DNA from 4 places in the Streptomyces sp. NPDC042364 genome. Region 4 is predicted to be linked to each of the others. Evidence: riboswitches for the same ligand, from Rfam matches in the RefSeq annotation. Region 4 holds a riboswitch; each other region holds the start of a gene.

Region 1 (7,717 bases), on a different contig from region 4:
CTCGCCGGCTCCGGCCGCCCGCGGATGCCGGCACTGGAGCTCCTCCCCGCCTCCTACGACCTCCCCGGCGCCCGTCTCCTCGACCTGATCCAGGTCATGGACCGTATCCGCGCCGAATGCCCCTGGTCCTCCCGGCAGACCCACAAGGGCCTCGCCAAGTACGGCATCGAGGAGGCCTATGAACTGGTCGAGGCGATCGAGGAGGGCGACCGGGACGAACTCCGCGAGGAGCTGGGCGACGTCCTCCTCCAGGTCGTGTTCCACTCCCGTATCGCCGAGGAGGACCCCGAGGCGCCCTTCTCCATCGACGACGTCGCCGCCGCCATCGTCACCAAGCTCATCCACCGCCACCCCCATGTCTTCGGCGACGCGACCGCCGCCACCCCGGAGGAGGTCAAGCAGCACTGGCTCCGCACCAAGGCCGTCGAGAAGCAGCGCGAGTCGGTCACCGACGGCATACCCCTCGGCCAGCCCGGCCTGGCCCTCGCCTCGAAGCTGGCGTCCCGGGTCCGCACGGCGGGGCTGGACGTCCCGCCCCCGGCGGGCGACGGCGGCATCGGGTACGAACTGCTGGCGATGGCCGTCCGGGCCGAGGCCGCCGGGGTCGACCCGGAAGCGGCACTCCGGGCGGCGGCCCGCACGTACCGTGACGCCGTGCGGGCCGCCGAGGGACTGGACGCTCAGTCCCGCCGTCCTCACGCCTGAGCGCGACGTGTCCTGACGCCCCGATCGTGAGACGTGTCCTGACGCCCCGATCGTGTCGCGTCCCCACGCCTGATCGTGACGCGTGGGGGCTCGGACCGGGGCGGCAGCCGGCCGGCGACACTGAGCCCCCGGAGGCGGGAGCACAAGGCCGCCGAACCGGAGCCCCCGGAGGCGCGTGCACAAGGCCGCCGAACCGGACCACGGCTTCGTGACGCGCGCCCGGGGCCGCCGCCCGTACCGCCCGGCGACCAGCCCGCTACCTTCGACGAGTGACCAACCAGCCCCATCCTCCGCACCCACAACAGACCCCGGCACCCGCCCTCTTCACCTGGGAGTTCGCCACCGACCCCTACCCCGCCTACGCCTGGCTCCGCGAGCACGCCCCCGTGCACCGGACGAAGCTGCCCAGCGGTGTGGAGGCCTGGCTGGTCACCCGTTACGCCGACGCCAAGCAGGCCCTCGCGGACCAGCGCCTGTCCAAGAACCCGGCGCACCACGACGAGCCCGAGCACGCCAAGGGCAAGACCGGCATCCCCGGTGAGCGCAAGGCCGAGTTGATGACGCATCTGCTGAACATCGACCCGCCGGACCACACCCGGCTGCGCCGCCTCGTCTCCAAGGCATTCACGCCCCGCAGGGTCGCCGAGTTCGCCCCCAGGGTGCAGGAGTTGACGGACGACCTCATCGACCGGTTCGCGCAGAAGGGCGAGGCGGACCTCATCCACGAGTTCGCCTTCCCGCTCCCCATCTACGCGATCTGCGACCTGCTCGGCGTCCCCCGCGAGGACCAGGACGACTTCCGTGACTGGGCGGGGATGATGATCCGGCACGGTGGCGGGCCACGCGGCGGCGTCGCCAGGTCGGTGAAGAAGATGCGCGGCTATCTCGCGGACCTCATCCACCGCAAGCGCGAGGCGCTGCCCGCCGAACCCACCCCCGGCGAGGACCTCATCTCCGGTCTCATCCGCGCCTCGGACCACGGTGAGCACCTCACCGAGAACGAGGCCGCCGCGATGGCCTTCATCCTTCTGTTCGCCGGGTTCGAGACCACCGTCAACCTCATCGGCAACGGCACCTACGCACTCCTCACCCACCCCGGGCAGCGCGCCCGCCTCCAGACCTCCCTCGCCGCGGGCGAAACCGCCCTGCTGGAGACCGGAGTCGAGGAACTCCTCCGCTACGACGGCCCCGTGGAACTCGCCACCTGGCGGTTCGCCACACAGCCGCTGACCATCGGCGGGCAGGACATCGCCCCCGGCGACCCCGTGCTGGTCGTGCTCGCGGCGGCCGACCGCGACCCGGCCCGCTTCGCCGACCCGGACACCCTCGACCTCTCCCGCCGTGACAACCAGCACCTCGGCTACGGCCACGGCATCCACTACTGCCTGGGCGCACCCCTGGCCCGCCTGGAGGGGCAGACCGCGCTCGCGACACTCCTCACCCGCCTGCCCGACCTGCGGCTCGCCGCCGATCCGGCCGACCTGCGCTGGCGCGGCGGGCTCATCATGCGTGGATTGCGCACGCTTCCGGTCGAATTCACACCGCGTCAGGGCGATTGAACGGCGCGTACAGTACCCGGAAGAGCGGAAGAACATGACAGACCCTCAAGTTCGTGATCTTCACGTGATCTACGCTGCATTAACTTGTGACAACTGATCGTCTGCGGCTACGTTCACACGTCAGTGCGAGGGATCGTCACATCCTTCGCACAGCTCTCTGCTGTCGTGTGAAAGGCAACCGCATGCTCTCCGGGAACGGTCGTCACCGTCGCCCCCGTCAGGCTCCGGCACTCCTCGTGGCGGCCGGAGTGACCGGCTCCGCCATCGCCATCCCGCTCCTCGGCGCCACCGGCGCGAGCGCGGCCAGCGGAACCACCTGGGATCAGGTGGCGGAGTGCGAGAGCGGCGGCTCCTGGAGCGCGGACACCGGGAACGGGCGCTCCGGCGGCCTCCAGATCTCCCAGGCCAACTGGGAGCGTTACGGCGGACTCGACTACGCGACCAGCCCCGACCGGGCCAGCCGTTCGCAGCAAATCGAGGTCGCCGAGAGAATCCTCGCCGAGCAGGGTGTCGGCGTCTGGTCCACCTGCGGGCTCCTCCACAACCTCGACGGCGACTCGGCCCCGGCCGACGTGGACACCGGTGTCGCGGAGGATTCATCCGGCATGGGTGATTCGTCCGGTTCATCCGACTCATCCGGCAACTCCACCAAGTCGGATGACTCGTCCGACTCCTCCGTGTCGCCAGACACATCCGGTTCACCGGAATCGTCCTCCGGTGCATCCGAGGGTTCCGCCAAGGCCGACACCGGCGCGGGGGACTCCTCCGACTCCGCGGGCTCCGACCGCACCGGCGGCTCGCAGGAGTCCGGCAGCTCGTCCGCGGGTGACGCCGAGAACGGCGACTCGGACAACTCCGCACGGAGCGACACCCCTTCCGCCAGCGGCGATGCCGACGCCGGCACCGGTCGCCACCGCGGCGCGAGCGCCGAGGAGGGTGTCGGCGCCGACGCTGCCGAATCCCCTCGCGACACCTCCGCCGGCCGTCACGCCTCCCGTGGTGGTGACGCCTCCCGTGAGGCCGTCGACGGCTCGTACACCGTCCGCCCCGGCGACAGCCTGACGGCCATCGCCGACTCCCTTGAGGTGAGTGGCGGATGGCGGGAGCTGTACGCAGAGAACGAGGACACGGTCGGAACCGACCCGGACCTCATCCTTCCCGGTCAGACCCTGGAAGTCGATGCCGAAACGGGTGAAAAGTAGCGGCAGTTCGGGTCATGGTTCGCCCCTTAATGCCCGTTTTGATCTCGGTGGGAGATGAATCACAGACCCCCTGATCGTCTTTGAAATTCGGCGAATCACGTGTTTACGGTCGTGACCGCTCGCCACAGCGGGCCCTTGCGGTCGTCACGCCGAATCCTGCCGACGCCCGCTCGGAACAGTCGTCGCGTCAAGCGCCGTAGGCAGGAGCGGGGGACCCAAGGTTTGCGCCGGGTCCGGCGGTTGAGGCCCTTCGGGGTCACGCCGCCGGTACCGGCTCGGGGTGAAGCCGCATCACGTGAGCCGAGAGGCGAGCGGGTGCGGCCGGGCAACTCAACCGGCCCGAACCCGACAGCTCACCTCGTAGGCGTCGGTGAGGGGATCACTCCATGCTGTTTTCCGGCAAGGGCAAGCACCGCCGTCCGTCCAAGACCGCCCGCGCCATCGCCGTCGCCGGTGTCACCGGCGCCGCCGCGATCGCCGCCCCGCTCATGGCGGCCGGCAGCGCCTCCGCCGCCACCGCGTCCGAGTGGGACGCCGTCGCCCAGTGCGAGTCCGGCGGCAACTGGTCCATCAACACCGGCAACGGCTACTACGGCGGTCTGCAGTTCTCGGCCTCCACCTGGGCCGGCTACGGCGGCACGCAGTACGCCTCCACCGCCGACCAGGCCACCAAGGCCCAGCAGATCGCCATCGCCGAGAAGGTCCTCGCGGGCCAGGGCAAGGGTGCCTGGCCGGTCTGCGGCAAGGGCCTGTCCAGCGCGTCGTACGACGGCGCCGCGGCCTCCTCCTCGAACGACTCCGGCTCGGGCTCGAGTTCGGGCTCGTCCTCCTCCTCGCAGGAGAGCACCCAGGAGACCCGCGCCTCGCGTTCCTCCGAGCGCGCCACCGTCCAGACCCCGACCGGCAAGAAGGTCAAGAAGGGCGACGGCGAGTACAAGGTCGTCAGCGGTGACACCCTCAGCAGCATCGCCGCCGAGAAGAACGTCAAGGGTGGCTGGGAGAAGCTCTTCGAGCTGAACAAGGACATCATCGACGACGCCGACTTCATCTACCCCGGCCAGCAGCTCCACCTCGGCTGACGGCCGGTCCGACGGTCGCCGCGGCCGGGCCGGAGGGCCCGCCGCGGCCGGGCCGGGACACCGGTTCGGCCGGGCCGAAAAAAAGGCCGCTCCCCGGCTGAACCGTGGCTCGCTCACGATCGTGTCCTCCATAGTGAAGACCTCGTGAGGGCCGTCCCCCGTCCCCACGGGCCCCCCGCTCCGGTGCGCATTCCCCCGTACGCACCGGGGCGGGGTTTTTCTGTGCCCCGGGCCGCTCCGCTCCCGTCTGCCGGACCCTTCTGTTCACTTTCCCGCCCACCCCCCTTTGTTCCGAGCCGAAACAATGGGTACGGTCTGTCTGTCCACGGGACGGTCGGTCGGCTGCCGACGGCCCCGGGGCGGTTAGGCTCTAGTCGCATGGCCCTCGCGGCCCCGCACCAATGCGTCACATCCCAAGAAGGAGATGCTCGTGCCGTCCATCGACGTCGTCGTAGCCCGGGAAATCCTGGACTCCCGAGGCAACCCCACGGTCGAGGTCGAGGTCGGCCTCGACGACGGCAGCACCGGTCGTGCCGCCGTCCCGTCCGGCGCCTCCACGGGCGCCTTCGAGGCCATCGAGCTCCGTGACGGTGACCCCAACCGCTACCTCGGCAAGGGTGTCGAGAAGGCCGTCCTCGCCGTGATCGAGCAGATCGGCCCGGAGCTGGTCGGCTACGACGCCACCGAGCAGCGCCTGATCGACCAGGCCATGTTCGACCTGGACGCCACCGACAACAAGGGCTCCCTCGGCGCCAACGCCATCCTCGGCGTCTCCCTCGCCGTCGCCCACGCCGCCTCCGAGGCCAGCGACCTCCCGCTCTTCCGCTACCTGGGCGGCCCGAACGCGCACCTGCTGCCCGTTCCGATGATGAACATCCTGAACGGCGGCTCGCACGCCGACACCAACGTGGACATCCAGGAGTTCATGATCGCGCCCATTGGCGCGGAGTCCTTCTCCGAGGCCCTGCGCTGGGGCGCCGAGGTCTACCACACCCTCAAGAAGGTGCTGAAGCGCAAGGGCCTGAACACCGGCCTCGGCGACGAGGGCGGCTTCGCCCCGAACCTGGACTCCAACCGCGCCGCCCTCGACCTCATCCTCGAGGCCGTCAACGAGGCCGGCTACACCCCCGGCGAGCAGATCGCCCTGGCGCTCGACGTCGCCGCCTCCGAGTTCTACAAGGACGGCGTGTACGTCTTCGAGGGCAAGGAGCGCTCCGCCGCCGAGATGACGGACTACTACGCCGAGCTCGTCGACGCGTACCCGCTCGTCTCCATCGAGGACCCGCTGTTCGAGGACGACTGGGACGGCTGGAAGACCATCACCGAGCGCCTCGGCGACAAGGTGCAGCTCGTCGGCGACGACCTGTTCGTCACCAACCCCGAGCGCCTCGCCCGCGGCATCGAGGAGGGCGCGGCCAACGCGCTGCTCGTCAAGGTCAACCAGATCGGCTCGCTCACCGAGACCCTGGACGCCGTCGAGCTGGCCCAGCGCAACGGCTTCAAGTGCATGATGTCCCACCGCTCCGGCGAGACCGAGGACGTCACCATCGCCGACCTCGCCGTCGCCGTGAACTGCGGCCAGATCAAGACCGGCGCCCCGGCCCGCTCGGACCGCGTCGCCAAGTACAACCAGCTGCTGCGCATCGAGGAGATCCTCGACGACGCCGCGGTGTACGCCGGCCGCAGCGCCTTCCCGCGTTTCAAGGGCTGACCGCCCGGCTGACCGCCTCCCGGCGTCCGCTCCGCGGACCACGGGCACAGCAGGGGCCGACCCCGGCAAGGCGGCAGCAGCAGGCGTCGCACGTACGTCCCCGTACCCGGTCCCGTACCGTGTGCGGGGACGTACGCACGTGGGGCCGCCCGTAGGAGAGGGGAAGTGGGACATGCCCGTGAAGGACCGGGACCGTTTCTCCACCGCGACCCGGCTGAAGCTGCTCGGCGAACAGACGGCCGCCCGGGTCTACCGCTCCCAGACCCGGCGCCAGGCCCGCCGCTCCCGGCTCACCGGCCGGGCCGCGCTGCTCGCCCTCGTCCTCTGCTCGATGATCGTGGCCCTCGCCTACCCCATAAGGCAGTACGTCTCCCAGCGCGCCGAGATCGCCGACATGCGGCGGCAGCGCGAGGAGGCGCGCGAGCGTGTCGAGGAGCTGCGCGACCTCAAGGCGCGCTGGCAGGACGACGCGTACGCCGAGCAGCAGATCCGGGAGCGGCTGCACTACGTCATGCCGGGCGAGACCGGCTACATCATGATCGACCCGGAAGCGGCGAAGCAGTCCCGTACGACGCAGGGGGCGGCCCGCCTCCCGTGGTACACCAACGTCTGGGACGGGGTCGACAAGGCCGACGCCGCCGACCAGTAACCGACCAGAGCTCCAGAGGACTTACGTACAGGTATGGACACGCCCCCGCCCTCCACCCCGCGCACCGAGCCCACCGACGCGGACGTCGAGGCCTTCAAGCAGCAGCTCGGACGCCCGCCGCGCGGACTGCGCGCGATCGCGCACCGCTGCCCCTGCGGGCAGCCGGACGTCGTCGAGACGGCGCCGCGCCTGCCGGACGGGACGCCGTTCCCGACGACGTACTACCTGACGTGTCCGCGGGCCGCCTCGGCGATCGGCACGCTGGAGGCGAACGGCGTGATGAAGGAGATGACGGAGCGGCTGGCCCGGGACGAGGAACTTGCCGCCGCGTACCGTGCCGCGCACGAGGACTACATCCGGCGGCGCGACGAGATCGAGGAGCTGAAAGGCTTCCCGAGCGCCGGCGGCATGCCGGACCGGGTGAAGTGCCTGCACGTCCTCGTCGCGCACTCGCTGGCCGCCGGGCCCGGTGTGAACCCGCTGGGCGACGAGGCGATCGCGATGCTGCCGGAGTGGTGGGCGAAGGGACCGTGTGTGGCTCCGGCGACGCCGCCGAAGGGTGAGGGCCCGGAGGTGGACGCGAGCGAGTCCGGCTACTTCGCGTCCAAGCCCGTCGACCCGGAGGAGGGCGAGCAGTGACCCGTGTCGCCGCCATCGACTGCGGTACCAACTCCATCCGTCTGCTCGTCGCCGACGCCGACCCGGAGACGGGCGAACTCGTCGACCTGGAGCGCCGGATGACGATCGTGCGGCTCGGCCAGGGCGTCGACCGCACGGGCCGGCTGGCGCCCGAGGCGCTGCAGCGGACGTTC
Region 2 (7,717 bases), on a different contig from region 4:
ACACCCTGCTGCAGAGCCCGACCGCCGCGCTGTGCCTCGGGCCGACCACCCCGGAGACGTCCCATGAGTGACCTGGAAGAGAAGTTCCCCCGCGCCCTGTGGGTGCGGCTGATCATCTACATCGCCGTCGGCCACCTCTTCGCGGCCTTCATCTATCTGCTGTTCGAGGTGGGCGCCAAGCAGTGACCGAGGTGGGCGCTGTGCGCTGACCGAGACGGGCGCCGTGCGGTGACTAGTCGAGCAGTCGCTCGCGCAGCCGCTCGCGGTTCTCGGGACTCAGCTTCAGGCCCTGCGACAGATAGGTGTCCACGTCGCCCCAGGTCTCCTCGACCGTCTCGAAGGCCGCCTGGAGGTACTCGGCGCGGGCGTCGAACAGCGGGCTCAGCAGCTCCATGATCTCGGGGGAGTAGGCGTTCGGGGAGGTGCTGCTGCGGCGCACCTTGTAGCGGCGGTGCTTGGCGTTCGACTCCAGGTAGTCGGCCACGATGGCCTCCTGCTCCACGCCGACGGCGAGGAGCGTCACCGCTATGGAGAGGCCCGCGCGGTCCTTGCCCGCCGCGCAGTGCATCAGCGCGGGCACGCTGTCCTCCGCCAGCGCGTGCAGCACCCGGGAGTGCTCGGCCGTGCGCTGCTTGATGATCGTGCGGTAGGAGGCGATCATCCGGCCGGCCGCCTTGCCGTCGTCGAGCAGCGCGCGCAGTTGGTCCAGCTCGCCGTCGCGGACCATCTTCCAGAACTCGGCTCCGTCCGCCGGGTCGGACAGCGGCAGGTTCACGTTCCGCACGCCGGGCAGTTCGACGTCCGGGCCCTCCAGCCTCTGGTCGGCCGCATTGCGGAAGTCGAAGATCGTGTGCAGACCGAGGGAGTTCAGGAACGCGGCGTCCTCATCGGTGGCGTGCGCGAGATGCCCGCTGCGGAACAGCACTCCCTGACGCACCCGGCGACCGTCCACGGTCGGCAGGCCACCCACATCCCGGAAATTGCGCACCCCGGTCAGCTCGGGCTCGGTCGACGGGATCTGCTGCGTCACGGGGGCTCCTCCCATCCGGGCCGTCGGCGCCGATCGTCGACGGGCACGCGCTCGGCATCGAGGCGTCCCTCGACGATACGACATGGGTGCCGTCGCGATCAGTTGTCCACAGGCGCTCGCGGCGGGGCCGGCGGCGGTTGTCCACAGGCGGCGAGGCGCTCCCGCGGCGACCTGCGATGATGTTGAAGCACGATCGCACCTGTTCGAATATGTGAGGCCTTGATGTTGGACATCGCCACGGACGGCCGGACCTGGCTTCTCACGGGCCCGCGGAGCAGCTACGCCCTGCGGCTCACCGAGAACGACGAGCTGCTGCACCTGCACTGGGGTCCGAGGATCACCCTCCCCGACGCCGAGGAGCTGGCCGCCCGCCAGGAGTTGCCCTACTGGCCTTTCGAGGCCCCCGTCGACGGCCACGAGGAGTACCCCGTCGAAGGCGGCCCGCGCTTCGCCCGCCCCGCCCTCTCGGTCCGCACCGAGGCGCGGCGCGGCACCGAGTGGACGTTCCAGGAGTACGAGGCGGACGGTGACGAGTTGCGCCTGCGCTTCGTCGACGACGGACTGCGGATCACGCTCCACTACCGGATGCGCGACGACGTCGTGGAGCGCTGGGTGACCCTCGCCAACGAGGGGGCGGCCGTGGAGCTGCTGCGGGCCGACTCGGCGACCTGGACGCTGCCCCGCCGCGAGGAGGGCTGGCGCCTGTCCCAGCTGCACGGCCGGTGGGCGGCCGAGTCCCGGTTGGCGCGTGGCGAACTCACCTACGGGGAGAAGGTCATCGGCAGCCGCCGAGGGCACACCGGACACCAGCACCTGCCCTGGGTCGCCCTCGACACCGACGCCACCGAGGACCACGGCGAGGTCTACGGCTGCGCCCTCGGCTGGTCGGGCTCCTGGCGGATCGCCGTGGCCCAGCTGCCGGACGCACGGGTGCAGATCACCGGCGGCGCCGGGTACGACGAGTCGGGGCTGTTGCGGCTGGAGGCGGGGGAGACGTTCACCACGCCCGTTTTCGCGGGACTGTGGTCCGACGGCGGCCACGGCGGGGCGAGCCGGGCCTGGCACGCCTACCAGCGGGCGTATGTCATCCCGGACGCGGACCGGGACCGACCGGTGCTGTTCAACTCCTGGGAGGCCACCGAGTTCGACATCTCGGAGGAGCAGCAGGGGGCGCTGGCGGAGCGGGCGGCGGCCATCGGGGTCGAGCTGTTCGTGGTCGACGACGGCTGGTTCGGGGCGCGCACCAGTGACCGGGCCGGACTCGGCGACTGGACGCCCAACCCGGACCGCTTCCCCCAGGGGCTGAAGCCGCTCGCCGACCGGGTGCACGCCCTCGGGATGCAGTTCGGCATCTGGGTCGAGCCCGAGATGGTCAACCCGGACAGCGAGCTGTACCGGGCGCACCCCGACTGGGCGCAGTACCAACCGGGACGAAAGCGGACGGAACTGCGCAATCAGCTGGTGCTGAACCTCGCGCGGCCGGACGTCCAGGATTATCTGTGGGAGAAGCTGGACGCCCTGCTCTCCAGCGCCCCGATCGACTATGTGAAGTGGGACTTCAACCGCTGCTTCACGGACGCCGGCTGGCCCGGTGAGCCGTACCCGCAGAAGCTGTGGGTCGAGCACGTGCACGCGTTCTACGCCCTGCTGGACCGGCTGCGGGCCGCGCACCCGGGTGTCGCCTTCGAGTCGTGCTCGGGCGGGGGCGGCCGGATCGATCTCGGCGTCATGTCGCGGACCGACCAGGTGTGGACCTCCGACAACACCGACCCCCTGGACCGGCTCGCCATCCAGCACGGATTCAGTCACATCCATCCGGCGCGGGTCATGGCCGCGTGGGTCACCGACAGCCCCAACAACCAGCTCAACGGCCGGGTCAGCTCCCTGCGGTTCCGCTTCGTCAGTGCCATGGCGGGCGTGCTCGGCGTCGGCGGCGACCTCACCAAGTGGAGCGAGGCGGAACTGGCCGAGGCGCGGGAGTGGGTGCAGCTCTACAAGGAGATCAAGCCCGTCGTGCAGCGCGGCGACCAGTACCGGCTGCGCCCGCCGAGCGGAGGGCTGAGCGCCGTGCAGTACGTCCACGGCGACGAGGTGGTCGTCCTCGCCTGCCTCCAGGCCCAGCACTACGGCGAGCCGCTCCCGCCGCTCCGGCTGCGCGGCCTTGACCCCGCGAAAACCTACGAATGCCGTGAAACGGGCGAAGTGCACCGAGGGGCGGTGCTGTTGCACCACGGCCTGCGGACCGGGCTGCGCGGTGACTTCGATGCGACGGTTATCCGCCTGCGTCGCACTTGAGCGATCTGTCCGAAATGGAGCCGTTAATCCAACTGGCCCTGGAATAAAGACTACTGAGGCGTAGGCGCGTGAGCAGCGTCATACTCGTGACGGACTGTCGTCGTCATGCTCACGTAATTCAGGAGCTTTTCCAGGGCCTTTGGAAATGCCTATACGGCACACCTTTACGGAGCGTAATCGGGATTCGGTGTAAGGATCACGTAGGAAGACGCGCGGGAAATCCAGATAGTTGTCTCTGTGGGGACAAGTCGCTTACGTTCAGCCTCGATCCGGACGGACGCCCAATCCTGCCGCCGACCGGAGCCGCATACCGACCCGATCCACGGCAGGAGCGGGGGACCCACAGGCAGTACCGCCTGTTCCGGTCTCCGGAACGGCTAGGGGTAAAGCCGGGCGCAAGCCCGGCCGGGCATCTCCAGTCCGCACCCGACAGCTCACCTCGCAGGCGCCGGAGAGGAATTCGCCATGCCCGCGAAGGGTAAGCATCGCCGTCCCAAGTCCCAGCGTTTCACCCGCTCGATCGCTGCCGCCGGAACCGGTGGCGCCGCGCTCGCGCTGCCCCTGATGGGAGCCGCCGGCGCTCACGCCGCGACCCCCACGGCCGCCGTCTCCGGAGCTTCCGAGAAGACGGCCACGGCCACCCCCGGGAAGGCCGTCACCGAGCAGATCGCCGCGAAGAAGAAGGCGGCCAGGACCTACACCGTGAAGGCCGGCGACTACCTCGCGAAGATCGCGGACGAGCAGGATGTCCGGGGCGGCTGGAAGCGGCTCTACTCGGACAACCGTTCAGTGATCGGCTCCGACCCCTCGCTCATCCACCCGGGACTGAAGCTCGTCGTCGGCGGCAAGCCGGCGTCGGGCGGGCTGTCCCAGTCGTCGACGAAGACCCAGTCGTCGCAGTCCTCCAAGCCCGCCCAGGCGTCGAAGCCCTCCGGGTCCGCGGCGAAGGCGACGACCGGTGCGTCCGCCGGTCAGGTGGCCGAGTCCAGCAGCTCCGGCTACACCCTGCCCATCCAGGGCGCCACCATCAGCACGGCGTACAAGACCGCCGGCAGCATGTGGTCCAGCGGCTACCACACCGGTGTCGACTTCGTGGCCCCGACCGGCACGAGCCTCAAGGCCGTGGGCGCCGGCACCGTCGTCTCCGCCGGCTGGGGCGGTGCGTACGGCAACCAGGTCGTCATCAAGCTCGCCGACGGCTACTACGCCCAGTACGCCCACCTGTCCTCGATCGGTGTCTCCGCGGGGCAGTCCGTGAGCGGCGGTCAGCAGATCGGCCTGTCGGGTGCCACCGGCAATGTCACCGGCCCGCACCTGCACTTCGAGATCCGTACGACCCCCGACTACGGCTCGGACATCGACCCGCTGGCCTATCTGCGGTCGAAGGGCGTCACCGTCTGACGCGCCGCTCCCGGCCCACCTGATGTCATCGAAGGCCGGACCCCGATCCCGGGGTCCGGCCCTCGCCATGCCCCTGCGAGAAGGAGGGGCCACCGCCGTCGCGGCGGCGGTCACGGCGGCGGCGGGGGAGCCTCACGACCACGCGTAGGGCTTTCGATCGGGTGATCGCCGGGGACGACTTCCGGCGGCTCCGGCGGTGGCAAGGGGAGTTGGGGCGCGGTGGGACGGTGAGTGCCGCGCGGGGGCGCTGGAGGCCGACGACCGGGTGTCCGGCCTGAACAACTCCCGACGACCCGGAATCCCTTCCGGATCCAGGAATTCCGGGTGTGGCGGCTGTTCTGACCCGGCGTATTCCCGGGTTGATCGAATCTTGAAGCGTGGTCTATCTCACCGCCCGTCAACCCCTTATTACGGTCGCGTAGGTCACATCCCAAGGTGAATCATGGGCCGATGTGGCAGACGATTCGAAGAACAGCAGATCAGTGATCGGGTCGTACGTGGCGGTGGGGGACAGCTTCACCGAGGGCGTCGGCGATCCCGGCCCCGACGGGGCGTTCGTCGGTTGGGCGGACCGGTTCGCGGTACTTCTCGCGGACCGGGTGCCCGAGGGCGACTTCAGATACACCAATCTCGCGGTGCGGGGGAAGCTCCTCGACCAGATCATCGAGGACCAGGTGCCGAGGGCGCTCGAACTCGCGCCGGATCTCCTTTCCTTCTGCGCGGGCGGGAACGACATCATCCGGCCCGGCACGGACCCGGACGAGGTCGCGGAGCGGTTCGAGCGGGCTGTGGCGCGGCTCACCTCGGCGATCGGCACGGTGATGGTGACCACCGGGTTCGACACACGTGACGTGCCGGTGCTCAGGCATCTGCGCGGGAAGATCGCGACGTACAACGGGCATGTGCGCGCGATCGCCGACCGGTACGGGTGTCCGGTGCTCGACCTGTGGTCGCTCAGGACCGTGCAGGACCGGCGTGCCTGGGACGACGACCGGTTGCACCTGTCGCCCGAGGGGCACACGCGGGTCGCTCTGCGGGCCGGGCAGGTGCTGGGGGTGGAGGTGCCGGCGGATCCCGAGCAGCCGTGGCCGCCGCTGCCGCCGCGGGGGACGTTCGAGGTGCGCCGGGACAACATCCAATGGGCGCGGGAGTATCTCGTGCCGTGGATCGGGCGGCGGTTGCGCGGGGAGTCGTCCGGGGACCACGTGTCGGCGAAGGGGGCACTGTCGCCCGACGACATCAGGATGCGGATCGAATCCGTGGCCTGACGGTGCTGGAAGGCGCCCGACGCCCGCGGCGCGCTGCGGACGGGGCCGTGCCGGTGCGTCAGTCCGTGGGCCAAGGGGTGTCCCGTGATCCCCGGCGGATCAGCGCGCGGCACCGGGGCGCGGGCCCCGCTCCACCGGAGTGATTGCCGGGGTGCCCCCGTCCCCCGTGGCCGTACCCACCTGACCGGGGCGCGCAGGGAACCTGCCTCCCGGGCCAGGATCACGCACAGGAGCGGGCCGCGGCTCCCAGGGCCGAGTGCGCCGGGGGCCTGGGGCCCCTCCCGGTAGGGACGGGTTCTCCGGGCCGCTGTGTCCGACGGGCTCGGCACACCGGCACGAGCCCCTTCCGCGCACGGACGGTTGACGGGCCGCCGTTGTCAGTTCGTCGGCGGCCGGCCCAGGTTCAGCTCGTGGGCCAGGGTCTCGTCCGCCCATTGCCGGGCCTTCGCGCGGGAGACCGCTCCGTCGTAGGACGTCAGTTGTACGGCCAGGCCGTCCAGGAGAGCGGTGAGGCGGAGGGCCGACGCCCGGGGGTCGGGGCAGTGGAACTCGCCGGCGGCCACGCCCTCCTGGATGAGACCGGTGAGCGCGGCCTTCCACCGGAGGTCGAGGTCCCGCGTCACCTCGCGCAGGGCGGGGTCGCGGAGGGAGACCGCCCAGCCCTCGATCCACAGACGCCAGCCCTTGGCCTGGCCGGTGGGGGCGTACCAGCGGACGGCCGCCCGGAGGCGGCGCAGAGCCGTCGTGCGGCGCGCCAGCAGCCCACGGAGACGGGTGAGGTCGTCCTCGGCGGCGTACCGGAAGGCCTCGGCGACCAGCTTCTCCTTGGTCGAGAAGTGGTAGAGCACCAAGGCGTTGCTCACACCGAGGGAGGCGGCCACGTCGGCGATCCGTACCGCCGCCACGCCCCGCGCCTCGATCTGTTCGATGGCAGCCCGCAGCAGTTCCTCGCGCCGCTCGGCCACACTCAACCTGACCCTGCCCACACGGCAACCCTACCTACGGGTCAGATCGGGCGGTGCCGTCCAAAGCGCGCCTCTATGACGGGGAGGCGGTCGGCGGCGATGGCGTGGGCGGCCGCCCGGGGTGTCGTGCCGTCGCTCTCGGCGCGGGACAGCATCAGGTCCACCAGGGCCCGCATGGAGCGGCGGGTGTGGTCGAAGGCGCTCCGGGCCTCCGGCGCGATGTCACCGAACAGGGTCCACCACCACCAGGCGTTGGTGCCGGAGTTGACCACCACGTCGGGGAGGACCGTCACCCCTCGGCCGGTGAGCAGGGCCTCGGCCTCGGGGAGGACGGGCATGTTGGCCGCCTCGACGATCAGGCGGGCGGTGATCCGCGCCTGGTTGGCCGGGTCGATCGCGTAGGAGACGGCGGCGGGGACCAGGACGTCGGCGTCGGCGGCCAGCCAGGCGTCCGGGCCGGTCTCCCGGTCCTCCGGGCGGAGCGCGGAGCGGTCGACCGTGCCGTGGGCGTCCCGGGCGGCCAGCAGCGCCTCGACGTCCAGGCCGGCGGGGTTCGAGACGGTGCCCTTGATGTCGGCCACGGCGACGATCGTGAGGCCCGCGCGGGCCAGGAAGCGGGCGGTGGCGCCGCCCATGGTGCCCAGGCCCTGCACGGCGACCCTCGTTCCCGCGTACGGTGTGCCGGCCCGGTCCAGGGCCGTCAGGACGGACTCGGCGACACCGCAGCCGCCCACCAGCTCGTCGAGTCCGATGCCGTC
Region 3 (7,717 bases), on a different contig from region 4:
CCGCTTCGGGAAGGGCGGGGCCCGGGTCGTCGCGGAGTACGAGGCGTACGCGACGTCCTTGGCGTTACTGCGGCGGCGGGGGCGGTCGGGGCGGGCCGGGGGTGACTTCGTGCTGCGGGAGCGGCAGCTGCTGTTCGAGCTGTGGCGTCGGCGGGAGCCGGCCCGGCCGGCGTTGGCTTATGCGGGGCGGGGGGTGGTGCCGGTGGGCGTGGCCGCGCCGCTTCACCCGATGTCGTGGCAGGGGTACGGGTACGGGTACGGCGTGGAGTACGGGTACGGCCAGGGCCCGGGGTACGGGTACGGCCAGGGCTCGGGGTATGGGTACGGGCCGGGCTCGGGGTATGGGTACGGGCCGGGGCCGAGACCAGGACAAGCGCAGGGGTGGCCGGAGACGCCGTACGGGGGGAGCCCGGTGGTGCGGCCTGTGCCCTATCGGCCGTACTGGTCGTAGGGGGCGGGGCCGTTGGCGGCTTTCGCGCCGTGCGGGGCGGGGGCGCCTGCCGTGTGGGGCGGGTCGGGGCGCGCCGGGGGGTGTCCGTCCTCGGAACGGCGCGGAATCGGTCGCCCGGGAAGCCGGACGGGTTGACGCGCCAACCGCTGCGGGCGGACACCCCCCGACACACCCCCTCGCCTCCGTACGCGGCTGTCCCGCCACGGTGGGCTGAGCCGTCGGCCACGGGTCGGCTGAGCGCCGTCGGGGACGACCCTGGCTGGGGGCTACGGCTACGCCGACGCCTCTGTCAGCCTCTGCAGTTCCTCGGTGGTGAGGGTGACGTCGGCTACCGCCAGGAGCGCCGGGAGTTGGGCCGTGGTGCGGGCCGAGGCGATGGGGGCGGTGACCGTGGGCTGGGCGGTGAGCCAGGCCAGGGCGATCGTGGCGATCTCCGCGTTCCTGGACTGGGCGATCTCGTCGAGGACCGCGAGTACCCGGGCGCCCCTCGGGGTGTCGAGGTAGGCGCCGGCGCCCGCGGCCCGGGGGCTGTCCACGGTCGTGCCGGGGCGGTACTTGCCGGTGAGGAACCCCTTGGCGAGGGCGAAGTAGGGGACGGCGGAGAGGCCCGCGTCGGCGGCCACCGACTGGAGGTCGCCCTCGTACGTGTCGCGGGAGACCAGGTTGTAGTGGGGCTGGAGCGCCACATAGCGGGCCAGGCCCTCGCGGTCCGAGAAGTCCAGGGACTCCTTGAGGCGCTCGGCGGTGATGTTGGACGCCGCGATCGCGCGGACCTTGCCCGCCTTCACCAGGTCGTCCAGGGCGGTGATGATCTCCTCGACCGGCACCTCGGGCTTGTCGAAGTGCGTGTAGTAGAGGTCGATGTACCCGGTGCCCAGGCGGGCCAGCGAGGCGTCCGCGGCGGCCTTGATGTTGGCGGCGGAGAGGCCCTGGTACCCGGGGTGCTGGCTCACCTTCGTCGCGATCACGACGTCGGCCCGGTTGCCGCGGGCCTTCACCCACCTGCCGATGATCGTCTCGGACTCGCCGCCCTGGTTTCCGTCGACCCACGCGGAGTAGGAGTCGGCGGTGTCGATGAAGTTGCCGCCGGCTGCGGCGTAGGCGTCGAGGACGGCGAAGGACTGTGCCTCGTCCGCCGTCCAGCCGAAGACGTTGCCGCCGAGGGAGAGCGGGAAGACCTGGATGTCGGACGTGCCCAGCTTGCGAAGAGAAGTCATGTCCTGTTTCAACCACCGTTTCGGACGGACGCATTCCGGGTCCGCGTGAACGGTGGGTGACACGTCGAGGGGCAGGTCACGCGGCGACGGGGAACTCGCCGGGCCGACGGACGCGGTATGACGAACGCCGCGTCAGGCCCGTCGGCCTCACGCGGCGTCACATCCGTTCGAGTGCAGTTCTCAGAGGCTCAGGCCCTTGCTGCGCAGCCACGCCGCCGGGTCGATGCCGGTGGTGGAGCCGCCGGGGTGCACCTCCATGTGGAGGTGGGCGCCGGTGACGTTGCCCGTGGCGCCGACGCGGCCGATGACGTCGCCGGTGGCGACCTTCTGGCCGACACTGACGCCGATGGAGGACTGGTGGGCGTACCAGATCTCCGTGCCGTCATCCAGGGTGAGCACGGTCTTGTAGCCGTACGAGCCGTCCCAGCCCGCCTGCGTGATCGTGCCGCTGTGGACGGCCTTGATGAGGGTGCCCGTGGGGGCGGCGAAGTCCAGGCCCGTGTGGTAGCCGGAGGACCAGTAGGGGCCGGCCTGGCCGAAGGTGGAGGTGAGGGTGTACGAGGAGGTCGGCAGCGTGAACTGCTTGGCCAGGGCGGCGAGGCGCTCGGCCTCCTTCTTCGCCGCGGCCTCCTCCTCCGCCTTCTTCTTGGCGGCGGCCTCCTTGGCCTCGGCTTCCTTCTTCTCCTCGGCGGCCTGCTCGGCGGCCTTCTTCGCGGCGGCGGTCTGTGCGGCCTCGGCGGCCTTCAGGTCGAACGCGTCCTGCTGGGACTCGGCCTGCTGCATGATGCGCGCGCGCAGCGCCTCGCCGGCGTCGGTGGCGCCCTGCTGGGTGTCGGCGGCGATGAGGCCGGCGCTGCTGAGCGGGGCGGTGGAGCCCTCGGGCTCGTCGGCGGCGTCGTCGTCCTCGAAGACCGAGCCCACGTTCGGCATGTCCGGCATCGAGATGGCCACCGGGGCCTTGCCGCTCTGGGCGCTGGCCATGCCCGCGCCGCTGACGGCGGCTATGACGCCGACGCCGAGAACCGTGGAGCTACGGGCGAACCCACCGCGCTGCTTGGTCTTGGCCACACGGTGCCGGCCGCGGACGGGGCGGAGGGACTCCGCGGTGGGGTTCCACTCCTGGAAGGGGCCCTCGCTGTCGCTGTCGTAGCTGCCGAAGCCGAAGGTCTCGGACTCACTGCTGCGTTGGCTCGGCACGAACGGGGCTTCGGTCGCGGACCGGTTGGACGCCACGTGGGCGTACTCCTTTCCTTCCTTCTCGCCTACCGGGTTAGCTGACGGGTTCGGAGCGGAAGGTCTCCTACGCGCGTAAACCGAACGTGCTTCCACGGCGGTTTCCGCGCGATTCACCCCAGGGTGGTGGTTCCCCGGTTCCCTACGGGATTCGGCGCGTGAGCACGGAGCCGCCTCTTGTGACGGCTGGGACGACCGCGCTGCGTTATCGAACGTTAATAGACGCGGGGGCGGCATTCCAAGCGGTTCTGAATGATCGTTCGGCTTTTTCCGCTGGACTTACGGGTCACGAGGGGTGGAAACCGGGCGAGTTGACCTCGCTTCAGCAGCCCCAGCTGTTCTGACTGGGCGTCAGTTGTAATGCGGAGGGACGTCACGTGAGCACGCTGAGTGAAATTCCTCAGGGGCGGTGCACCGCGAGGAGCGCCATGTCGTCCGTGGTGCCGCCGCCGGTGTGCTCGCGGACCTCTTCGGCGAGCGTCGTCAACAGGGCGCGCGGGGCGGGAAAGGTACGGCCGCTGAGCCGAGCGGCCGGGTCGTAGAAGACGCCGTCCGCGTTCCGCGCCTCGGACAGACCGTCGGTGTAGAAGAGCAGCGTCGCCCCCGCGGGGAACCCGGTGTCCTTGGCGCGGTCCGGCCAGGTGCCCAGCTCGCCGAGGCCGAGCGGCAGCGCGGTCCACGGGGTGTCGAGGGTGCGCAGTTCACCGTCGGCGTGGAGCAGCAGCGGGGCGGGATGACCCCGGTTGACGATGCGGGCCAGCCCGGCGCCGTGCGGGAACTCCGCGAGTACGGCGGTGACGAACCCCTCGTACGGCACGGTGGGGTCCCGCCGTGCCGCGTCGCGCCGGGTGACCTCCCTCGCGAGTGCCCGCTCCAGCCGCTGGGCCACGGCCTCCAGGCTCGTCTCCTGTTCGGCCGCTTCCCGGAACGCGCCGATCAGCACCGCCACGGCCGCCACCGCCCCCAGCCCCTTGCCGCGTACGTCCCCCACGATCAGCCGTACCCCGTGCGGCGAGTCCTGCACCGCGTACAGGTCACCCCCGATCGAGGCCCCGGCCTGCGCGGCCTCGTACCGTGCCGCGATCTCCAGCCCGCCGAGCCGTTCCTGGGGCCTCGGCAGTACGGCCCGCTGCGCGGCCTCCGCGATCTCGCGTGCGGTGGCGAGGCGGGCGTCGCTGCGCCGGACGAGCCGGTTGATGGCCACGGCCAGTACGGCGACGACGGCCACGGTGACGATCTCCGTGAGCGCGTCCACCTGCCCCGAGTCCCCGTACCGGAGGCGTACGACGACGATGCCGGCGAGCGAGGCGGCGCCGGTCGTCACCGTGCCCTCCAGCGACAGCAGCGGCGCGGCCACCAGGGGCGCGGCGGTGAAGAAGGGGACGGCCGTGAACTCCCGCGGCATGAAGTGGTCGTAGCAGAGGCCGCCGACGACGAGGAGAGCGGGCAGCATCCGCACGAGGGCGCGGGCATAGAAGAACCGCCGGCCGTCCGGCCTCTTCACACCCGCTGGCTGCCCCACCCGTCCCAGGTTCGCGGGGCGCCGGGCGGAGGGCCAGCCGGAGGGGCCGAGTGGGCTAGGGGCTGTCGGGCCCGGGCGTCCACGGGGCCCCTCGTCCGCCGGCCTTCAGCCCGCCGTCAGTTCGGCCAGGGGCAGGGTGTGCTGGGTGGTGAGGACCTTCGCCCGGAGGTAGCGGACGTTGTGGGCGGTGGTGAAGACGCCGGTGGGGACGCGGTGCCGGACGCCGACGCCGAGGTCGCGCAGTTGCCGGGCCTTGTCGGGGTTGTTGGAGAGCAGGTCCAGCTCGTCGATGCCGAGGGCGCCCAGCATCTGGGCCGCGGCCGTGTAGTCACGGGCGTCCTCCGGCAGCCCGAGGGCCGTGTTCGCCTCGTAGGTGTCGAGGCCCTGGTCCTGGAGGGCGTACGCGTCGAGCTTGTTGTAGAGCCCGATGCCGCGGCCCTCCTGGCGGAGGTAGAGGAGCACCCCGCCCTGCTCGGCGATCCGCTCCACCGCCTCCCGCAGCTGCGGACCGCAGTCGCAGCGGGCGGAGCCGAAGACGTCGCCGGTCAGGCACTCGGAGTGCATCCGGACCAGCGGGGCCGTGCCGGGGGCGGGGTCGCCGAGCACGATCGCCAGGTGCTCGCGGCCGTCGACGAGGCCGTGGAAGGTGACCATCTCGGCGTCGACGCCGTAGCCGTCCTGGAAGCGCAGCGGTACCCGGACGCGGGCACGCGGGGTGGCAGCGGGGAAGTCGGGCATGCGGGTTCTCCGGTCCTGGTGCGACTGCCGCTGTGCTTCAGTTTTGAATCACAGCGCTCGCCGCGACTCTATCCCCTGCTTCAAAATTCAAGCAACTGGTTTTGGGATGCGTCACATTCCGGGGTCGGGGGAATAACAGGCGCCGCTCACGACCGACCGAAGGTGTGGGTGAGGACCCGGAGCGCTCACGGGCCGGAAGGGGCGGCAGCCGGGGTCACTGGCCCGAGGGGCAGGACCGGCGGCGCCAGGGCAGGTCGTCGGGCCCGCTCTGCTGGGCGTCCTCACCCTCGATCGCGGCAGCGATGGCCGAGCAGATCTCCTCGAACTGGCCGACCTGCTCGGGGGTGAGGTGATCGAAGACCGCCTTGCGGACCGCCTCCACATGCCCGGGCGCCAGCCGCTCCAGCAGGGCCATGCCCTCGTCGGTGAGGACGGCGATACTCCCCCGCTTGTCCCGGTCGCAGTTCTCGCGCCGGACCACCCCGTCCTTCTCCAGGCGGGTGACGACATACGTCAGCCGGCTGCGCGTGATCTTCGCGTGCTCGGCGAGATCGGTCATCCGCATACGGCGGTCCGGCGCCTCGGAGAGCACGGCGAGGACGGCGTAGTAGAGGTGCGGCATGCCGGCCTCCTGCTGGAGCTGCCGGTCGAGCGCGTCCTCCAGGAGGGAGCTCGCGGCGAGGTACGCGTGCCAGGCACGCTGTTCCCCGGGGGTGAGCCAGCGGGTCGTCATACGTACAGTGTAGTTATTGTTTAAAACTTGAACCAAGCCCAGCCGGTCAGTCATTCCATCGGTGTCGGTCGGTACCGGCCAGCCAGTCAGGGAGCGTCTCCATGCCCCAGCCCTACGTCCTGTTGTCCGCCGCCGTCTCCCTCGACGGCTACCTGGACGACACCGGACCCGAACGGCTGCTCCTGTCGGGCCCGGCCGACTTCGACCGGGTCGACGAGGTGCGCGCGGCCAGCGACGCCATCCTGATCGGCGCCGGCACCCTGCGCACCGACAACCCCCGGCTGCTGGTGAACTCACCCGAGCGCCGCGCCGCCCGCGTCGCCGCCGGGCTCCCGGAGTACCCGCTCAAGGTCACGGTCAGCGCGTCCGGCGACCTGGACCCGGAGGCCCAGTTCTGGCACACGGGCGGCGAGAAGGTGGTGTACACGACGGACAAGGGCGCGGAACGTCTGCGCGCGCTGGGCCTGCCGACCGGCCCGGCCGGTGTGGAGGTGGTCTCCGTCGACCCCGGCCTGGAGTGGCCCGCCGTCCTCGACCACCTCGGCGAGGTACGCGGCGTGGGGCGCCTGATGGTCGAGGGCGGCGGACGCGTCCACACCCAGCTGCTCCAGCAGGGCCTCGCGGACGAACTCCAGCTGGCCGTCGCGCCGGTGTTCGTGGGTGAGGCGGACGCGCCCCGGATGTTCGGGACGGGCGCGTACCCCGGTGGCCCGAAGAGCCGGCTGCGGCTGGTGGAGACCCGGCCGGTCGGCGACGTCGTCCTCATCCGCTATGTCCCCACGGTCCCCGGCACCGGCCCGGCCGTCTCCGCCGCCGACCGCCACTGGCTGGCCCTGGCCTGCGAACTGGCCGCCGAGTGCCCGCCCTCCGACACGGCGTTCAGCGTCGGCGCGGTGGTGGTCGCCGCGGACGGCACCGAGCTGGCCCGCGGCCACTCCCGCGAGGCCGGCGACCCCGTCGCCCACGCCGAGGAGGCGGCCCTCGCCAAGCTCGGCCCCACCGACCCGCGCCTCGCCTCCGCCACGGTCTACAGCAGCCTGGAACCCTGCGCCCGCCGCGCCTCCCGCCCGGCCCCCTGCGCCCGGCTCATCCTCGACGCCGGGGTACGGCGCGTCGTCACGGCCTGGCGCGAGCCCGACACCTTCGTGGCGGGCGCGACGGTCCGGAACGCGGTGCTGGCGGAGGAGGGGGCGCAGGTCGTCGTACTCCCGGAGTACGAGGAGCGGGCGAAGGGACCGAACCGGCATCTGGTGGGGTGAGAGGCGGCCTGTGCGCGGGGTCTCGATAAACGCGTGTGCTTCGGGTCCCCCGCATGACGTACACTGGTTTCACCGACGCGGGGTGGAGCAGCTCGGTAGCTCGCTGGGCTCATAACCCAGAGGTCGCAGGTTCAAATCCTGTCCCCGCTACTGAAGGCCTGGGGCCGGAATCCGATGAGGATTCCGGCCCCAGGTGTTTGGTACGGCTTCCTCGCCGCAACCCCGGGTGTGGCCTGCGACGATGACGCCGCCTTGAGGCAGGCGGCCCTGTGGGACCCGAACCCACACCCCATGAGACGCCGTAGCCGCGCGCCCTGACCTGCGGAGCGGCACCGGAGGGGTTCGGGCCGGCTCATGGTCGACCACCAGGCCCGCGCCACCGCTGTCTCCCGCCGGGCCTCCAGCGGCCAGATCGTGTACGCCGACCTGCCCGGCCCGTCCACCGCCCAAGCCACACAGGCTTCCGGACGGGCCGGTGCATAGAATCCGGTCCCATGCCGAAGCCTGACGAGCTGATTGTTGGAATCGCCGCCCTCGTGGAGTCCGGGCAGAGTAATCAGATGT
Region 4 (7,717 bases):
GACTGGTAGAGCGCGTAGGCCTGGGCGAGGGTCTTCTCGAAGCCGTCGGAGGCCTGGGCGGCGAAGTCCTCCTCGTCGATCAGCTCGTTCTTCAGGTTGCTGATCTTGGCGCTGAAGGACTTGGGCGGGAAGCGCTTGGGGTCGAGGTCCAGGTCCCGGCAGACCAGGGCCATCAGGCGCTTGCTGTCGGCGGCGTCGTAGATCGAGAAGGAGGAGGTGAAGCCCAGCTTCTTGCTCTCGCGGCGCAGGATGCGGACGCAGGCGCTGTGGAAGGTCATGACCCACATCGCGTTCGCCCGGGGTCCGACGAGTTGTTCGACGCGCTCCTTCATCTCGCCCGCGGCCTTGTTGGTGAAGGTGATCGCGAGGATCTGGCCCGGGTGGACGTTCCGCTCGCCGAGGAGGTGGGCGATGCGGTGGGTGAGCACACGGGTCTTGCCGGAGCCGGCCCCGGCCACGATGAGCAGGGGGGAGCCGGCGTGCACGACGGCCGCGCGCTGGTTCTCGTTCAGCCCGTCCAGGAGCGCCGCCGCGTCGATCGCGGGGCGCGGGGCACCGTCGCGGTAGTAGGCGTCCCGGTCCGGCGGCACGTCGAACTTCCCGCCGAACAGATCGTCCGGAATCGGCTCCGGCACATGATCGTCCTCGGGCGGCGGCGGGGGCTCCTCGTCACGGCCGCGGGGGGCCCGGAGATCCGCCAGGAAGCTGTCGTCAAAGAGGCTGCTCATCGCTCTCCGAGTCTAGGCGCCCCCACTGACAGCGAGGGGCCGCCCCGGGAAGTCCGTACGGGGCGCGCTCCGGTCCGCTCCCCGCGGAGCCACCGGCCACCGGTCGCACCGACCTCATCGCGGTGAGTGATCGAACGTACCACCTATCGCGCCCGCGAGGTCAAGGTCACGAAAACGTATCGGGCATATCGAACATCAACCTTCACACGGGCCACAACAGTTGGCTAGCGTCTTGGGTCAGGCCGTACGACCCAACCGGCGAACGTCGCCGGGCCGCACGGCCTCCGCCGAGTCCGGTACGCCCCTCACGGCAGCCGGAGCCGGGGACCCACCGACCTCTGGGGTGAATCGACCCGACCGCCGTACGCGGCGAGGGCCGTAGGGCAAACCTTCCGAAGCTTCCGCCCGAACCCGACAGCTAACTCGGTAGGCGGACTACGGAAGGAGTCGCCGAACCATGGCGCCGCACCGCAAGCCGCGTCCGGCCGGCCGAACGCGCGCGGGTATACGCACCCCCGCTCTCGCCACGGCCGCCCTCACCTCCGTGGCCCTGCTCTCGCAGACGGCCACCGCCGCACCCTCGGCCGACGACAAGCCGAGCCTGGAGGAGGTGGAGAAGAAGGTAGGCGACCTCTACCGCCAAGCCGAGACGGCGACCGAGAGCTACAACTCGGTCAAGGAGAAGACGGCCAAGCAGAAGAAACAGGTCGACAGCCTCCTCGACGACGTCGCGAAGCGGACGGAAAAGCTCAACGAAGCACGCGAGGAACTGGGTTCGTACGCGGCCGCCCAGTACCGCACGGGCGCCGCCGCCCCCGACACGGCGGCCCTGCTCCTGGCGGACGACCCGCAGGAGTACTTCGCCCGGAACCAGTTGATGGACCGACTGACGGACCGCCGGCAGGAGGCCGTCGACGAGTACGTCACCCAGCAGGCGGAGACCTCGAAGCGGCGCCAGGAGGCGTCCGCCGGTCTCGACCGGCTCACCGAGTCGCAGAACGCCCTCAAGGCCGGCAAGGCCAAGGTCCAGGCGAAGCTCGCCGCGGCCCGCGAACTGCTCTCCCAGCTCACCGCGGAGGAGAAGGCCCGGCTCGCGGCGATCGAGCGGCGGGAGCAGGAGGAGGCCGACCGCAAGGCGGAGGAACTGGCGCGGCAGCAGGCGGCGGCCCCGTCACGGGCCGATTCGGCCCAGCCGCAGGAGACCCAGCAGGCCCAGGAGCCCCAGGAGACCCCTCAGGACACCTCATCGGGCACCGGGACCACGACAACGGTCGAGGACTCCACCTACGCCGCGAAGGCCGCCAAGGCCCTCACCTTCGCACGCGCGCAGATCGGCAAGCCGTACGTCTGGGGCGCCACCGGCCCCGGGTCCTACGACTGCTCCGGTCTCACCCAGGCCGCCTGGAAGGCGGCCGGCGTCGACCTCCCCCGCACCACCTACGACCAGGTCAACGCCGGCACGACCGTCCCGCTCGCCTCAGCCCGCCCCGGCGACCTGATCTTCTTCTACGACAACGTCGGCCACGTCGGCCTCTACATCGGCAACGGCATGATGATCCACGCCCCGAAGCCGGGAACCTACGTCCGCGAGGAGTCGGTCTTCTACGACGGCGAGTCCTCCATCCACAGCGTGGTGCGGCCGGCGTAGCGGCCGGACGGCCGGGGAGGCGGCCGGTCCGCCGGGGAGGCGGGCCGGCTCAGGTCCAGAGCACCGCGATGAAGACGTTCGCCATGGTGAGCGCACCCACCAGCCCGAACAGCGCCTTGTCCACGGCCTCGTCGTCGCGCTTCACGTACACCAGTCCCATGATCACGACCAGCAGGGCCATCTTGATGCCGATCTTGATGTTGTTGACCGGCTGGTCGTCGGCCTGGTTGAGGCCGACGAGGACCGCTCCGGTGATCAGCATGGTGAGCGCGCCGTGCAGCATGGCGGGGACGAAGCGGGCGGTGCCCTGGCCCATGGCTTTCATCTGGGTGAGAAAGCCGCCCAGGAGGGCGGCGATCCCGATGATGTGGAGCGCGACGAAGAGGTGGATGAGTACGTCCATGGGCGGAGCCTAATGAGGGAGCGATGACCGGCCGGGCACCGGGGGCGGGTACCTCGGACGGGGGTTCGGACCATCGCCCCGCGCCCGGAGACGGCTCGCGCCGCACGGACGATCTTGCATATATGCGCTCCATAGCACCCCCTCACTCCGCCCCGGCGCGGAATCCTCGCATCGATCATTACACAGCGTGATCATGGCGGCGCCGCGGCAAGATCACGGTCACATACGGTCACCTCGCGGCCTGTGCGCGCCACTTCCGTACAACGCGTCACAGGGCCGGCACAGCCAGGTTTAACGTCCTCCCTCAGGTGACCGGCTCCCCACCGCCGCCCGGGCCAGGGGCGGCAGTCGGACACCACCGCCGAGAAGGTCCGGCGGCGTCCCGCTCCCCCCTGTGCGGGCCGTCGCCGGACGCGAAACCGCTCCCCCAGGCGGTCTGTGCGCACCGACGTACGGACGGCGGTCGTACGAGAGGACATGGAGTCCACGTGGCAGCGCACCGCAAGCCCAGACAGCGCTCGCTCGGCGGCCCGACGGTCCGCACCGCCGCAACCCTCGCCCTCGCGGGCGCGGCGACCGCGACCGGTTTCGACGGCACCGGACACGCCGAACCCCACCTCACGCCCGAGCAGATCAAGGCGAAGGTGGACAAGCTGTACCAGGAGGCGGAGGTCGTCACCGACAAGTACAACGGCGCCAAGGAGAAGGCCGACCAGGCGCAGGAGAACCTGGAGGAACTGCGCGACCAAGCGGCCCGCCGCACCGACCGGCTCAACTCCGCCCGTGAAAAGCTGGGTTCACTGGCCACCGCGCAGTACCGGAGCGGCGGCTTCGACCCCTCGTGGCAGCTGGCGCTCTCCGGTGATCCGGACCGGTATCTCGACAACGCCGCCCTCGCCGAACGCGTCGGCAACCGGCAGGCGACGGATGTGGCCGGCGTACGGCAGCAGCTGCTGGAGATCGAACGCCTCCGCGGGGCCGCCCGGGTGGAACTCGGCACCCTCAGGACCAAGCAGCGCGAGGTCAAGCAGCACAAGAAGACGGTCGCCTCGAAGCTGACAGAGGCACGGAGGCTCCTCGACCGCCTCACGCCCGAGGACCGCACCCGTCTGAGCACCCCCGGCTCCGGCCCGGGCCGCGTGTCGCGCTCCTCCCTCTCGTCCCCGCGCACCGTCACGGGCCCGGTCTCACCGGCGTCCTCGGCTTCCAAAGCCCCCAATCACCGCGCCGCATCCGCCGTCTCCTACGCCTACTCCAAGCTCGGCAGCCCGTACGTCTGGGGCGCCACCGGCCCCAACGCCTTCGACTGCTCCGGCCTCACCCAGGCCGCCTACCGCTCCGCCGGTGTCTCCCTCCCTCGCACCACGTACACCCAGATCGGCGCCGGCCGCCGCGTCTCCCGCTCGGAGCTGCTCCCCGGCGACCTGGTCTTCTTCTACTCCGGGATCAGCCATGTGGGCATCTATGTGGGGAACGGGCAGATGATCCACGCCCCGAACCCCTCGGCCCCGGTACGCGTGGCCCCCCTCGACGAGATGCCGTTCGTCGGCGCCACGCGGGTGGCGTGAGCGAGGGCTGACAACCGGTGGCTCGGGTCGTGCCCCGGCCGGCGCTGGTCCACAGGAGGCAACGCCGCTCAGCTGTGCCACCGGGACCGTCGTAGGCGGGCCGGTGCCGGAAGGCCTGGCGGTACCGGGGGCCGTCTGGTGCCGGGAGGCGGGAGGGCTCGTCGGGACCGGCCGGGGCTGCGGCGCCGTCCGTGGTTGCTCGGCCCTCACACCAGCCGTCGTGCCGTCGCCCATCTCGTCAGCTCATGCCGGTTGGAGAGCTGCAACTTGCGGAGCACCGCGGAGACATGCGACTCCACGGTCTTCACCGAGATATAGAGCTGCTTGGCGATCTCCTTGTACGCATAGCCGCGGGCGATGAGACGCAGCACCTCGCGCTCACGCTGGGTGAGGCGGTCGAGGTCCTCGTCGACGGGCGGGGCGTCGGTGGAGGCGAAGGCGTCGAGGACGAAGCCGGCCAGCCGCGGGGAGAACACCGCGTCCCCGTCCTGGACCCGGAAGATGGAGTCGACGAGGTCGGTGCCGGTGATCGTCTTGGTGACATAGCCCCGCGCGCCGCCCCGGATCACCCCGATGACATCCTCGGCCGCGTCCGAGACCGACAGTGCGAGAAAACGAACCGGCTCTTCGGTGTCCGCCATCAACGCCGAGCAGCGACGCAGAACTTCCACCCCACCGCCGCCGGGGAGATGCACGTCGAGGAGCACCACCTCGGGACGGGTACTCGTGATCACCGAGACCGCCTGGTCGACGTCGGGCGCCTCCCCGACGACCTCGACCCCCGTACGCTCCGTCTGCCCGATCTCGGCCCGCACTCCCGTACGGAACATACGGTGATCGTCGACGAGCACGACCCGAACGTGGCGCCCGGGCCCGGACACCTCGGCCTCCGGCTCGGCCCCGGGCGCGGCGCCGGCGGAACTGCCGGAAGTGGAGGCGTCGGAGGCGTCGGAGACTCCGGCGTCGCCGAACGCCCCCTGCGCCGCGGCGCCGTCGGATTCGCCACCGGCGGGGCCAGGTCCCTGCACAGCCCGGTCGCCTCCCCGGCCCGCAGTAGGCTCGGTACCCGAACCGCTCGTCGCGGCAAGGTCGTTCGGCCCGTTCGCGTCACTCATGACGTCGTCTCCGCCCTCTCCATCTCCAACTCGACCTCCGTGCCGCCACCCGGTACGGCGCGCAGCCGTGCCGTACCCCCGTTGCGCTCCATGCGGCCGATGATCGATTCTCTGACGCCCATGCGGTCGGCGGGTATCGCGTCGAGATCGAAGCCGGGGCCTCTGTCACGGACGGACACGAAGACCGTCCTTCCCTCGACCTCGGCGAAGACCTGTACGGCGCCGCCCTCGCCACCGTACTTGGCGGCGTTCACCATCGCCTCGCGCGCGGCCTGCATCTGCGCGGTCAGTCCCTCGTCGAGGGGGCAGTCGCCGACGACGACCACCTCTATCGGCACACCGTGCTTGTCCTCGACCTCCGCCGCGTTGCGCCGCACGGCCTCGGCGAGGGTGTCGGGTTCGTCGGCCTCGTCCTTGCCGGTGCCCTCGGGCTTGTACAGCCAGTTGCGCAGGTCGCGCTCCTGGGCACGGGCCAGGCGGCGGACCTCGTTCGGGTTGTCCGCGTTGCGCTGTATCAGCGTCAGGGTGTGCAGCACCGAGTCGTGGACATGGGCCGCGACCTCCGCCCGTTCCTGGGCGCGGATGCGCATCAGGCGCTCCTCGGAGAGGTCCTGGGTCATCCTGACGAGGTAGGGGCCCGCCAGCAGCGCTATCCCCACCAGGACCGCGAGGGCGGCCTGCAGCACCGAGCCGAGGTGGGCGGCGGAGCCCTGGAGGACGAATATCCCGGAGACTCCGGCGGTGACGAGCAGGACTCCGGCCACGGAGCGGAGCAGGGTGAGGGTGCGCCGACGGCGGCCGACCTCGGCCCAGCGGGCACGCCGCGCATTGTCGGCCTGGCGCCAGACCAGGGCCACACCTGCGGCGACCAGCACCGTCGGCCAGAGATACGCTCTCGCACCGTCGCCCAGATTCACATTGCCGACGAAGACCATGGCCACCACGACCATGAGGAGAAGGGCGACGATCTGGCCCCGGTCCGGCCTGCGGGCCACCAGTCTGCGGCGGCCGTCGGGTGACGTCTCGGTGGTGATGGCCGACGGCCGCTGATTGTCGACCCCGCCGACGCCGAGCGGCACGAAGAACCAGAACGCCGCGTACACCAGCGCGCCCAGGCCGTCTGCCGTGAACAGGCCGACGAACACGAGCCGCACCCAGGTCACGGGCAGCCCGAGATGCCCTGCGAGCCCTCGCGCCACTCCACCGAGCCAGCGACCGTCGCTGCTGCGGTAGAGCTTGCGCGGAGGCCGCGGAGTGTCGATGGGCAGTGCTGCGGCTTCCGGCATGCCATCGATGTTCACACGCACGGCCGATCGGGGCATCAGGGTCGATCCCCGAGACGCCCCTGATCTTCGCCCGGCCCCGTGATCGAACACATCCCGGGGCGGATATCAGGGTTCGACCAGGGTCATCCCGACTGCCATCGAACCGGCACGGCGGTCACGATGGACGCATGACGGATCACCAGCACGCGGCATCGGAGTCGGGACCCGGCTCGGGACCCGGCTCCCAGCGGCCGGACACCCAGCCGCAGGACGCCGTGTCCTCACCGGGCACCGCCCAGGAGCCGCGCGCACGGGATGGCCGGGGCGCGGCGAAGGAGCCGCACACCGGCGCGAGCACGGGCACGCCCGCAGGCGCGGGCACGCCCGCGGCTGAAGCCGCCCACAGCGCTGGTGCGGCCGGCCCGGGCGAAGGTGGTCCGACGGACCGAGCCGCTCCCGGCGGCCCTGCCGCTCCGGCGGGACTAGGAGCTGCCGGCGATCCCGTCGGCGCCCCGGTCGCTCCCCAGGGGTTCCGGCGAGACCGGCGGTACAAGATGTTGGGCGGCGTCTGCGCCGGCCTGGGGCGACAGTGCGACATGGACCCGGTGATCTTCCGGATCGTGCTCGCGGTGCTCTCCGCGACCGGCGGTCTCGGCCTCGTCTTCTACGGCTTCGCCTGGCTGTTCGTGCCGTACGACGACGAGGAGGAGAACGAGGTACGGAAACTGCTCACCGGCCGCGTCGACGGTCAGGCCCTGGCAGCCATCCTCTTCGCGCTGGTCGGCTGTGGCGTGTTCCTCACCATGCTGGGCAACGGCACCGTCCTGACGTTCTCCGTGATCGTCTCCCTCCTCCTGGCCGGCGCGGGCTACTGGTCACGGCAGAGAGGCACCCCCGACCCCGACCCGTTGGCGGCCCAGGCCGTCGCGGACGCACCGCCGGAGGCCCAGGCGCCTCCCGTGGCCGTCTCCTACCCCTCTTGGTGGCGGG

The links. Region 4 has a riboswitch for cyclic di-AMP ahead of AC067N_RS21655 (C40 family peptidase). Riboswitches for the same ligand answer to the same signal wherever they lie in the genome.
Region 1: it holds a riboswitch for cyclic di-AMP, as region 4 does, so the genes downstream of both, AC067N_RS31995 (transglycosylase family protein) here and AC067N_RS21655 (C40 family peptidase) in region 4, are expected to answer to the same signal.
Region 2: it holds a riboswitch for cyclic di-AMP, as region 4 does, so the genes downstream of both, AC067N_RS06250 (M23 family metallopeptidase) here and AC067N_RS21655 (C40 family peptidase) in region 4, are expected to answer to the same signal.
Region 3: it holds a riboswitch for cyclic di-AMP, as region 4 does, so the genes downstream of both, AC067N_RS14055 (M23 family metallopeptidase) here and AC067N_RS21655 (C40 family peptidase) in region 4, are expected to answer to the same signal.

What each region holds. Positions count from the first base shown of each region.
Region 1 covers NZ_JBWKAJ010000022.1:53,779-61,495, reverse strand. Annotated here, with positions in the region: gene AC067N_RS32010 (nucleoside triphosphate pyrophosphohydrolase) at 1-705, shown strand, start outside; gene AC067N_RS32005 (cytochrome P450 family protein) at 975-2,264, shown strand; gene AC067N_RS32000 (transglycosylase family protein) at 2,447-3,466, shown strand; cyclic di-AMP (ydaO/yuaA leader) riboswitch at 3,649-3,848, shown strand; gene AC067N_RS31995 (transglycosylase family protein) at 3,853-4,545, shown strand; gene eno (phosphopyruvate hydratase) at 4,976-6,256, shown strand; gene AC067N_RS31985 (FtsB family cell division protein) at 6,429-6,905, shown strand; gene AC067N_RS31980 (DUF501 domain-containing protein) at 6,939-7,544, shown strand; gene AC067N_RS31975 (Ppx/GppA phosphatase family protein) at 7,541-7,717, shown strand, end outside.
Region 2 covers NZ_JBWKAJ010000002.1:674,553-682,269, forward strand. Annotated here, with positions in the region: gene AC067N_RS06230 (helix-turn-helix domain-containing protein) at 1-71, shown strand, start outside; gene AC067N_RS06235 (DUF6126 family protein) at 64-186, shown strand; gene AC067N_RS06240 (tyrosine-protein phosphatase) at 233-1,030, opposite strand; gene AC067N_RS06245 (alpha-galactosidase) at 1,253-3,325, shown strand; cyclic di-AMP (ydaO/yuaA leader) riboswitch at 3,628-3,786, shown strand; gene AC067N_RS06250 (M23 family metallopeptidase) at 3,791-4,726, shown strand; gene AC067N_RS06255 (SGNH/GDSL hydrolase family protein) at 5,209-5,994, shown strand; gene AC067N_RS06260 (TetR/AcrR family transcriptional regulator) at 6,372-6,980, opposite strand; gene AC067N_RS06265 (glutamate dehydrogenase) at 7,001-7,717, opposite strand, start outside.
Region 3 covers NZ_JBWKAJ010000006.1:21,681-29,397, forward strand. Annotated here, with positions in the region: gene AC067N_RS14045 (PrsW family intramembrane metalloprotease) at 1-451, shown strand, start outside; gene AC067N_RS14050 (aldo/keto reductase) at 724-1,668, opposite strand; gene AC067N_RS14055 (M23 family metallopeptidase) at 1,849-2,901, opposite strand; cyclic di-AMP (ydaO/yuaA leader) riboswitch at 2,913-3,068, opposite strand; gene AC067N_RS14060 (PP2C family protein-serine/threonine phosphatase) at 3,302-4,354, opposite strand; gene AC067N_RS14065 (GTP cyclohydrolase II) at 4,529-5,161, opposite strand; gene AC067N_RS14070 (MarR family winged helix-turn-helix transcriptional regulator) at 5,376-5,894, opposite strand; gene AC067N_RS14075 (dihydrofolate reductase family protein) at 5,996-7,153, shown strand; tRNA gene AC067N_RS14080 (tRNA-Met) at 7,230-7,303, shown strand; gene AC067N_RS14085 (hypothetical protein) at 7,648-7,717, shown strand, end outside.
Region 4 covers NZ_JBWKAJ010000010.1:169,245-176,961, forward strand. Annotated here, with positions in the region: gene pcrA (DNA helicase PcrA) at 1-728, opposite strand, end outside; cyclic di-AMP (ydaO/yuaA leader) riboswitch at 1,004-1,176, shown strand; gene AC067N_RS21655 (C40 family peptidase) at 1,186-2,376, shown strand; gene AC067N_RS21660 (hypothetical protein) at 2,426-2,779, opposite strand; gene AC067N_RS21665 (C40 family peptidase) at 3,268-4,347, shown strand; gene AC067N_RS21670 (LuxR C-terminal-related transcriptional regulator) at 4,554-5,462, opposite strand; gene AC067N_RS21675 (PspC domain-containing protein) at 5,459-6,784, opposite strand; gene AC067N_RS21680 (PspC domain-containing protein) at 6,916-7,717, shown strand, end outside.